Regions from separate parts of the Micromonospora sp. NPDC050397 genome, predicted to be linked through region 1. Evidence: riboswitches for the same ligand, from Rfam matches in the RefSeq annotation. Region 1 holds a riboswitch; the other holds the start of a gene.
What was found. A riboswitch is a leader RNA that binds a small molecule or an ion and turns the genes downstream of it on or off. The one in region 1 is predicted to bind cobalamin.

Region 2: linked by a shared signal. The riboswitch ahead of ACI2K4_RS01065 (ribonucleoside-diphosphate reductase subunit alpha) and the one ahead of ACI2K4_RS24225 (VWA domain-containing protein) in region 1 are both predicted to bind cobalamin.

Annotation. Positions count from the first base shown of each region.
Region 1 covers NZ_JBJDPS010000007.1:236,965-242,125, forward strand. The annotation lists gene ACI2K4_RS24215 (SMP-30/gluconolactonase/LRE family protein) at 1-593, shown strand, start outside; gene ACI2K4_RS24220 (DMT family transporter) at 1,164-2,132, opposite strand; cobalamin riboswitch at 2,323-2,447, shown strand; gene ACI2K4_RS24225 (VWA domain-containing protein) at 2,532-4,601, shown strand; gene cobO (cob(I)yrinic acid a,c-diamide adenosyltransferase) at 4,603-5,161, shown strand, end outside.
Region 2 covers NZ_JBJDPS010000001.1:274,556-279,716, forward strand. The annotation lists gene ACI2K4_RS01065 (ribonucleoside-diphosphate reductase subunit alpha) at 1-1,227, opposite strand, end outside; cobalamin riboswitch at 1,366-1,600, opposite strand; gene ACI2K4_RS01070 (superoxide dismutase) at 1,732-2,346, shown strand; gene ACI2K4_RS01075 (superoxide dismutase) at 2,349-2,621, shown strand; gene ACI2K4_RS01080 (DUF5682 family protein) at 2,683-5,161, opposite strand, start outside.

The sequences.
Region 1 (5,161 bases):
CCCGGATGAACGACGCGGTCGCCGACCCGAACGGCCGGTTCTGGGCCGGCAGCATGGCCTACGACGCCACCCCGGGCGCCGGCACCCTCTACCGGTACGACGGCACGGGCGCACCGACCCCGGCGGTCACCGGGCTCACCATCACCAACGGCCCCGCGTTCGACGCCGCCGGCACCACCATGTACCTGGCCGACACCGCGCGGGGCGAGGTGGACCGCTTCACCGTCGACCCCCGCACGGGCGGCCTCTCCGGCCGTACGCCGTTCCTCCGGCTCGCCGGAGCCGAGGGGGCGCCCGACGGCATGACGGTCGACGCGGCGGGACACCTCTGGGTCGCCCTCTGGGGTGGTTACGCGGTCCGCCGCTACCGCCCCGACGGCACCCTGGAGCGCGAACTGCGCCTGCCGGTAGCCCAACCGACCAGCGTCTGCCTCGGCGGCCCAGACCTGCGTCGCCTCTTCATAACCAGCGCGCACCACGCCCTGCATCCCCGAGGCCCGCTGGACGGTGCCCTCCTGGCGGTGGACGTCGAGATCACCGGTATCCCGGCACAATCTGTTGCTCATGAAGTTGGCGCGAAAATCGAGCACTGATTCCGCGCCAACGTCCGTGAGCGGCATGCCAGCAGGTTTGTCGGGTTCAGGCCGGCAGGATTCGCGGGTTCAGATCAGTTCAAGGACGACAGGAGTGACTGCCGCGACGAAGGAGGCGACTGCCAAGAGAAGGCGTCCGACGGCCTCGATGTACGAGACGGCTCGTGGCGGATCGACTCCCCGCTGGTCCTGGCTAGCGGGAGCGCCGTTTGGTACGGTCATAGGAACTCCTTCAGTTGGGCTTCGTGAGGGCCGAATTGGAGTCAGTAGGACGGCATCCGTTGGCGCGGGTGCCGTCCGTTTCGTTAATTGCCCACTCGCTACGGTACGGATCGTGCGTCGGGGTTGGAAAGCATCTCCACGGAGTGAGTGTGGATGAATGCCGTATTCACCCCTGACCCGGTTTCCCGCATGGTGAAAACATGACCGGTTGCTGTTCCCTGGACCTTTCGGAGAGCGATCTGTCGAATACCGGCAATGCTGATTGGAACCTTTCTCTTGCCGGACAGGTCACGGCCCCTGGCCCCGAGATCCGATCCCAGGTGGGCTGCGAAAGCCCTGCCCGGAACGTCACTCCGGCAGGCCGCGGGGGTTCTCCCGAGGTGTGGCAAGCGGTGTCCTCGGCGGTGCGACGGCAGCGGGGGCCCGTCGTTGGGCGAGGGTGATCCCGGTCAGGACCAGGGCCATGCCGGCGAGCATCGGTAGGGTGACCGGCTCGGCCAGGACGAGCGCGCCGAGCACCACCGCGACCACCGGCAGGAGGTACGTGGTGGTGGAGGCGGCGGTCGACCCGAGATCGCCGATGAGTCGGTAGTTCAGCACGTACGCCAGTCCGGTGCCGACCGTGCCGAGGACGAGGAGACTGCCGACCGGCACCGCGCTCCAGTTCGGCGCGGTCAGCCCGCCGAAGGGCAGGGCGAGCGCGAGTACGGCGGCGCCGGCCGCCAGTTGGCAGGCGGACAGCATAATCGGCGGGATGTTCCGGCCGGTGAGGTAGCGACCCATGTAGACGTATCCGGCGCCGTAACTCGCGGAAGCGGCGAGGCAGGCGAGACCCGCCCAGCTCGCCACGTCGGTCGCCGACTCCCACGGTGTGAAGATCAGCACCGTCCCGGCGAAGCCGGCCGCGAGACCGCTCGCCCGTCCCAGGGTCACCCGCTGCTCGCCGCCGGCGAGCAGCGCGATCACCACCGTCCACAGTGGCGTGGTGGCGTTCAGTACGCCGGCGATGTTCGAGTCGATCGTCTGCTGCCCGATCCCGAACAGGGTGTACGGCACGACGTTGGCGAGCAGGGCCGCCACCACGAGGTGGAACCAGGTTCGGCTCCCGGACGGAACGGGCATTCTTCGCGCCAGTGCGATGGGTGCCAGCACCGCCGCTCCGAGCAGGAGCCGGACGATGGTGATCTGGACCGGGGTGAACCCCCGCAGCGCCAGCTTGATCCAGAGAAATCCGGAGCCCCAGATCAGTGCCAGCAGCAGCAACCGCCCCCAACTCCCGCGCCCCACCACGCACCCCCGCCCAAAATTGTTGACCATGAAGTTATCGCAGGGGTTCGTCCGCCATCCGTGCGACAACTTCATGATCGATCGGGTGAGGGGCGGGGCGCGGCGTGAGGGGCGGGGCGTGAGGGGCGGGGTGGGGGTGGCGTGAGGTGGTGCCGTCGTGGTGGTCACGTTGACGGGGGGCCGGTCGGTGGGACAGCATGGCCAGCACGAGCGGTGCGCGGAGGAACCCGGTGCGAGTCCGGGACGGTCCCGCCACTGTGACCGGGGAGTGACCTCTCACGTACGGGCCACGGCCGAACGGCCGGAAGGTCGGGGGGAAGCGTCGATCCGGGAGTCAGGAGACTCCGACCGCTCGCACCACCCAGCCAACGCGGGCGTGGACACCCGCGGAAGGGACATGAGCATGGCTTCTGCGCGCCTGAGTGGGCGATGACCCCGCCGTACCCGTTCTCCGCCGTTGTCGGCCTGCCCGACCTGCGACTGGCCCTGCTGCTCAACGCGGTCTCCCCGGCGATCGGCGGGGTGCTGGTACGCGGCGAGAAGGGCACCGCGAAGTCGACCATCGTACGGGCCCTCGCCGGGCTGCTTCCCGACGTCGACGTGGTACGTGGCTGCCGGTTCGCCTGCGACCCGGTCAATCCTGACGCGGCGTGCCCGGACGGCCCGCACGAGCCCGGCGCCGCCGCCGTACGCCGCCGCGCCACCCTGGTCGAGTTGCCGGTCGGCGCCACCGAGGACCGGGTGGTCGGCACCCTGGACCTGCAACGCGCGCTCGCCGACGGGGTGAAGGCGTTCGAGCCGGGCCTGCTCGCCGCCGCCCATCGCGGGGTGCTCTACGTCGACGAGGTCAACCTGCTCCCGGACCACCTGGTCGACCTGCTGCTCGACGCCGCCGCGATGGGACGCGCACACGTCGAGCGGGACGGGGTGTCGGTCAAGCACGCCGCCCGCTTCCTGCTGGTCGGCACGATGAACCCGGAGGAGGGGGAGCCCCGCCCGCAACTCGTGGACCGGTTCGGGCTGGTGGTGGCGGTGGCCGCCCCGCGCGACGCGGGCTCGCGGGCCGAGGTGGTACGCCGTCGGCTCGCGTACGAGACCGATCCGGTGGGGTTCGTGGCGCGCTGGGTGGAGGAGGACGCCGTACTCGCCGGGCGGATCGCCGTCGCCCGACTGCGGTTGCCCTCGGTCCGGCTGCCCGACGCCGAGTTGGACCGGATCGCCACGATCTGTCTCGCGTACGGGGTCGACGGGCTCCGCGCGGACATCGTGGTGGCCCGGACCGCCGTGGCACTCGCCGCCTGGCACGACCGGGACAGGGTCACCGCCGACGACGTGGCCGCCGCCGCGAGGCTGGCCCTGCCACACCGTCGGCGCCGGGACCCGCTGGACCCGCCCGGCACCGACCAGGAGAAGCTGGAGGAACTGCTCCGGCAGCACGGCGGCGACGCGGACCCGGAGCCCGAGCCGCCGGCCGGACCGGACGACGGCTCCGACGGCGGTCCCGGCGACAACCCACCCGGCGACAACCCGTCCGACCCGACGGACGGCCCTCCGGACGGCCCTCCGAACGGACCTCCGAACGGTCCCGGCGGCGGCCGTCCACCGGCCGGACCGGAGCAGGTCCCGGACCGCTCCGACACGCCGGACACCGCACCGCCACCCGGGTCCGGACCGAAGTCGACCGGCCCGGACCAGCAGGCATCGCCGGAGCAGCAACCCGAGCAGGCCGGCGCCGGCAACCAGCCGGCGGTCGCGGCGACCAGCCCGTACCGGACCAGGGCGCTGGCCGTACGCGGACGAGGCGCCGGGGCGCACGCCGGGCGCCGCTCCCCGGCGTACGCCCGGCGTGGCCGGGTGGTCGGCGCCCGGCTGCCGACCGGGCGGCTGACCAGCGTGCACCTGCCCGCCACCCTGCTCGCCGCGGCCCGTCGGGGTGCCCGCTCGGTCGCGGCCGGGGACCTGCGCGAGGCGGTGCACGTCGGCCGCGAGGCGAACCTGGTGCTGTTCGTGGTGGACGCCTCCGGCTCGATGGCGGCCCGCCGCCGGATGCGGGTGGTGAAGACCGCCGTCCTCTCCCTGCTCCGTGACGCCTACCAGCGGCGGGACAAGATCGGAATGATCACGTTCCGGGGCACCGGGGCGAGTACGGTGCTGGAGCCGACCGCCAGCCACGAGGTCGGCGTGCTCCGCCTCGCCGAGCTGCGCACCGGCGGCCGGACCCCGCTCGCCGCCGGGCTGCGCCAGGCCGCCCGGACCCTGGACAGCGAGCGTCGCCGCGACCCACGCCGCCGCCCGCTGCTGGTCGTGGTCACCGACGGGCGGGCGACCAGCGGCCCGGACCCGTTGACCGTGGTCCCGGCGCTGGCCGAGGTCGCCTCGGTGGTGGTCGACTGCGAGTCCGGGCCGATCCGGCTCGGCCTGGCCCGACGGCTGGCCACCGCGCTGGATGCCGACTGCGTCCCGCTGGACGCGCTGCACACTCTCCGAAAGGCGGCCTGACATGCCCCAGGGCAAGCCGGAACAGGTACCCGACGACGGTCTCACCACCCGCGAGCGGCGCCGGCAACCGGTCCTGGCCGTACACACCGGCCAGGGTAAGGGCAAGTCGACCGCCGCGTTCGGGATGGCGCTGCGCGCCTGGAGCGCCGGCTGGCCGATCGCGGTGTTCCAGTTCGTGAAGAGTCCGAAGTGGAAGGTCGGCGAGGAGACCGCGCTGCGCGCGCTCGGCGAGAGCGGCAAGGGCGGCAGCGTGGTCTGGCACAAGATGGGCGAGGGCTGGTCCTGGATCCAGCGTCCGGGCACCGAGCGCGACCACGCGGTCGAGGCCGCCGAGGGCTGGGCCCAGATCAAGCGGGACCTGGCCGCCGAGGCGTACCGGTTCTACGTGCTGGACGAGTTCACCTACCCGATCAAGTGGGGCTGGATCGACATCGCCGACGTGGTCGCCACGTTGCGTGATCGGCCCGGCAACCAGCACGTCGTGATCACCGGCCGGGACGCCCACCCCGACCTGGTCGACCTCGCCGACCTGGTCACCGAGATGACCAAGGTGAAGCACC
Region 2 (5,161 bases), on a different contig from region 1:
GCGCATCATCCGCCCGTACAGGTCGCGGGCCTTGACCTGGCGCACGAACCGGCCGGCGGTCTCGGCGGCCCGGTACGCGGCGTCGAAGTCCTCCCCCCACAGGTCGGGCAGCTCGGGCACCTCGGCCGGGTCGAACAGCGACCACGTGCCGTCGGCCTCGACCCGCCGCATGAACTCGTCCGGGATCCAGTTCGCCAGGTTCAGGTTGTGCGTACGCCGCGCGTCCTCGCCGGTGTTGTCCCGCAGTTCGAGGAACTCCTCGATGTCCGGGTGCCACGGCTCCAGGTAGACGCAGGCCGCCCCCTTGCGCCGGCCGCCCTGATTGACCGCGGCGACGCTCGCGTCCAGCGTGCGCAGCCACGGCACGATACCGTTCGACAACCCGTTGGTGCCCCGGATCAACGCACCCCGCGAGCGCACCCGGGACCACGCGATCCCGATCCCGCCGGCGAACTTCGACAGCTTCGCCACCTGGGCGTACCGGTCGTAGATCGAGTCGAGTTCGTCGCGGGGCGAGTCGACCAGGAAGCAGGAGGACATCTGGGTGTGCGCGGTGCCGGAGTTGAACAGCGTCGGGGAACTCGGCAGGTACGCGAGCGTCGACATCAGCCGGTAGAACCCGATCGCCTCGCCGGGGGTGTGGGACAGGCCGCAGGCGACCCGCAGCAGCCAGTACTGCGGTGTCTCCACCACCAGCCGGCTGGTCGGGTGCCGCAGCAGGTACCGGTCGTGCACCGTACGCAGCCCGAAGTACTCGAACCGCAGGTCGGCCGTGGGGTCGACGGCGTCGTCGAGCTTGCGGGCGTTGACGGCGACAAAGCGCGCCGTCTGGTCGCCGACCAGTCCGAGTTCGTGGCCGAGTCGGATCGCCTGGCTGAACGACGCGATGCCCTGCCCGCGTACCTCCTTGTCGACGTAACCGGCCAGGAGCCGGGCCGCGAGTCGGGAGTACTGGGGCTCCTCGCCGATCATCTCGGCGGCGGTCTGGATCGACAACCGGTCCAGTTCGGCCGTTGTCGCCCCGTCGTAGAGGCCGCTGATCGTCCGGGTCGCGACCCGCAGCGGGTCGATGTCGTCCAGGTCGCCCGCCCAGCGTTCCACCGCCCGGACGATCTTGTTGACGTCGACCGGTTCGAACGCGCCGTTGCGCTTGCGTACCCGCATCTGGGTACGCCGCTGCCCCGGTGCGGACGTGTCGCCGTCCGTCGCCCGCTCGCCCGCAGCCAGCTCTGTGACCGTCACCTGTCGCTCCTCGTGCTCGTGTCGACGAGGTCCGGAACGCGCGCAGGCGGGCGGAGACGCACGCCCTGGCGTACGTCGCAGCCGTCGACCGTCCCACGCGGTCTCGGACCGCCGCGCGCGGTTGTCCGGCGCGGCGCGGCTGGCAGGTCTTCGGACTCGTGGGCGTGGCCACGGACCAGCCGTGACCCCCTACTGGCCGTCGCTTCCCAGGGCTTCCGGCCGGGCCGGTTGTCTCCCAGTGCTTCGTGACGGCGGTCGTTCCCACTTACCGCTGCGGGGCAGTCCCGGATTCGCGCCGGGTTCCCTCTTGCCTCGGCCGGGGTGGATGCCCGGCCGAACCAGTCGCGTCACGAACTATATATGGGGGAGGTCCGGTTGTTGAACACCACATGTCGTGCCGGCGTGTTGGCGTCGGAGAAGGTGATCCTGACGGTCGAGCCTTGTTGCACTATGTTGGCAACAGCGATTCTTATGCGAGAGGACGTACCGATGGCCGTGTACACCCTGCCCGACATGCCCTACGACTACGGCGCGCTCGAACCGGCGATGTCCGGGGAGATCCTGGAGTTGCACCACAGCAAGCACCACGCGGCGTACGTCAAGGGCGCCAACGACGGGCTCGACCGGCTCGCCGAGGCGAGGGAGAAGGGCGACTACAACACCCTGGTCGGGCTGGAGAAGACGTACGCGTTCAACCTCTCCGGTCACGTCCTGCACTCGATCTTCTGGAACAACCTGTCGCCGGACGGTGGCGACCGCCCGGAGGGCGAGTTGGCGGCGGCGATCGACGAGCACTTCGGCTCGTTCGAAGGTTTTGCCGGTCAGCTCTCGGCGGCGACAAAGGGTGTGCAGGGTTCGGGTTGGGGAGTGCTGGCGTGGGAGCCGCTGGGCCAGCGGTTGATCGTGGAGCAGGTCTACGACCATCACGGCAACGTTGGTCAGGGTTCGACCCCGGTGCTGGTGTTCGACGCGTGGGAGCACGCGTACTACCTGCAGTACCGCAACGTGCGTCCGGACTACGTGGACCGGCTGTGGAACCTGGTGAACTGGACCGACGTGACCAGCCGGTTCGACGCCGCCCGCGCCACCAAGCCCAAGATCTGAGCGTGGTGGACCACCCCACCCCGGCCGCCGCCGAGGCCGTGCAGCGGGCCGCCGGAGTTGTCGCGGCCCGGCACCGGGGCGACCTCGACGGCGCCGAGGCACTGCTCGCCGCGTTTCCCAGCGAGCAGGCCAAGACGCTCGGGTTCTACCTGCTCGCGGAGCTGGCTCTCGGCCTGGTCCGGGCGCAGAGCGGGCAGAGCATGGACGACCTGGTCCAGGAACTCTCCCTGCACCTGGCGACCGCGTCGGACCAGCCACCGCCCGCCCCGGACTGACCAGCCGGGCGACAACCGTTCCGCCGGGCTCGGCCCGGCGGAACGGTTGCTCCCCCGACGGTCAGAGCCGCGCCGCGAGTGCCACGGCGGTCTCCGGATAACGCGCGAGCAGCTCCGGCAACTCCGTCCCGAAGGGTGTGGCGGCCGGAGCCGCGGACGACCGCCAGCCGTCGTCGCAACCGAGCAGCCCGGCCACCGCGTCACAGGACTCCGGGTGCCCGGCCAGCAGTCGCGCCACCGGTCCGGTGTCGCCCGGGCCCGACCCGGCGGAGCCCGTACCGTCGGCGCCGGACCCGGCCGCCGGGCGACCGGCGCTCGCCGTGCCCGCCCCGGACCAGGGCGGCGTCCAGGCGTCGAGCGCCGCGAGCCCGGCCGGGAAGGTCCGGCCCGCCTCGCGGACGAGCCGGGGCACCTGGTCGCCGGCCTCCGCGCGCAGCGTGGTGATCAGGGTCGGCAGCCACGGCAGCAGCACCGGGTCGGGCAGCCGTCCGAACGCCTTCGACAGCACCTCCACCACAAACGGCGCCAGGGTCGGCACGGGTTCGAGCGCCTGGGCGAAGCCGATCAGGTACCGCGGGAAGGTGGGTATGACCAGCGGGTTCTCCAGCAGGCCGGTGGTCCGTTCGCGCAACTGGGCCAGGGAGAGCGACCCCAGTTGAAAGCGGGCCGCCCAGAGCAGGGCGACCTTGGCCGGCGCCTCGGGATGGGACTGGGCGACCGCGATCTCCAACTGGGCCCGGTCGCAGCCGAGCGACAGGGCCAGGCTCTCGATGCTGAACAGGAACCCGAGCATCGCCGCGACCTGGCGTACCCCGGTCTCCTCGGCCACGAACGCGGTCGGCAGCAGGGTGCAGTAGTGCGCGTACCCGGTGGAGCCGAAGTTCTCGCACCAGGCGGGCAGACCGTCCGGGGTGGAGCGGTAGTAGGTGAGCAGCCGGCGAATCCGGGTCAGTACCTCGGGCGCGTCGTCCGACGTACGTTCGCCGCTGAGCAACTGCACCGCGCGGGCGCCGAGTTCGTCGGTGAACCGAGGGTTGCGCAGGTACAGCAGTGAGTCCTCGACCGCCCGCAGCGCCATCGCCGCGGTGGCCTGCGGGGCCCACACGCCGCGCCGCAGCCGCTGCTCCAGCACCTGCTCGACGGTGACGCCCTCGTAGCCGAGCTCGATCAGCGCGCGCTGGTCGCGGCCGATCGCCAGGTCCCAGCTCTCCTGGATCGACGCGCCACCGAGCCGCCGCTCGCCCATCACCGGCCGCACGGTCTGCTCGGGCAGCAGCGCACGCAGCACCCAGAGCAGGTCCGAGGCGGGCCGCAGTTCCGGCCGGGCGGTGAGGTCGAGCAGCGCCCGCTGCACGGTGCGGCGCTCCAGCGGGAGGCCGAGCGGGGCCAGCCGGTCGTAGACGTCGCGCGCCAGCGGTGGCAGCGCGTCGTACCCGACCCGGCCGATCCGGTCGCCGCCCATCAGGATCTCGCAGAGCCGGCGTACGTCCCGCCGGCCCGGCACCACGTCCTTCTCGATGCAGGTCACGGCCGCGTCGGCGAAGTCGTACGGGGTGGGCCGGGCCCGGTTACGCATCCCGGCGAGCAGGATCGAGGTCTCGAAGACGGCGATCGCGTCCGCCGTGCTCGCCAGGTAGCCGTTGCGCCGGGCCAGCCGCACGATGTCGACGGACCAGCCCAGCAGTTCGTCCTCGTCCAGTCCGTCGGGAACGGGTGGGCGGGACAGGAATCCCGAGAGCTGGTCCGCGACGGTCGGCGCGGCCGGGCCGGTTCCGGTGCGCGCCGCGCCGGCCGGCTTACGGGTACGGGCCGGACGCCCGCCGTCCTGCTGCCCGGCCAGACGGTACGTCTTCACCCCGGCCCGCGTCACCGCGCGGGAGAAGGTCGTGGCGGCGATGGAGACACTGCCGGAGGCGAGCCCGAACTGGGCCTCGATGGCGGAGTGGCTGGACGGCACGAGGCCGTACAGCCAGGCGGTGCCGGTCCGTGGGGTGATCTCGAACGGCACCGTGGAGGCGGAGCCGAACTGCTCGACCCGGCTGGCGGCGTGGAAGGCGCCGCAGACGTACAGGCAGTCGGATCGGTCGACACCCGACGCCGCCAGGTGCTCGCGCATCCGGGTCCACATGTAACGCTCGCGGTCCTCGTCCCGGTCCAGCCGTGCCGCCTCGCCGGGGCGCAGCCGGCGGAACAGGCTGCCGACCAGCACCATCACCTGCCGGTAGGTGTCGTAGTCGGCGTTCACCAACGGCTGCTCGACGTACTGGTCCCACCACTCGGACCAGTGCCGTACCCGGCCGTGGTGCAGCAGGTGCTCCTCCAACTCGCGGAAGCCGGGACGCAGGTCGCCGATCTCGATGCCGACCGCGTCACCGTGCAGGTCGACCTCCTCGTCGTGCGCCGACGGATCGGCGCCGGGCGACCCCGGCTCGTCGTCGGTCCCGGTGCCGGGCCGGTGCCCGTCGCGCGGCTGCCACTGGAAGACGTGGTCGGTGGAACGGTCGACCAGCACCAGCTCGACCCCGGGCGTCTCCAACGCG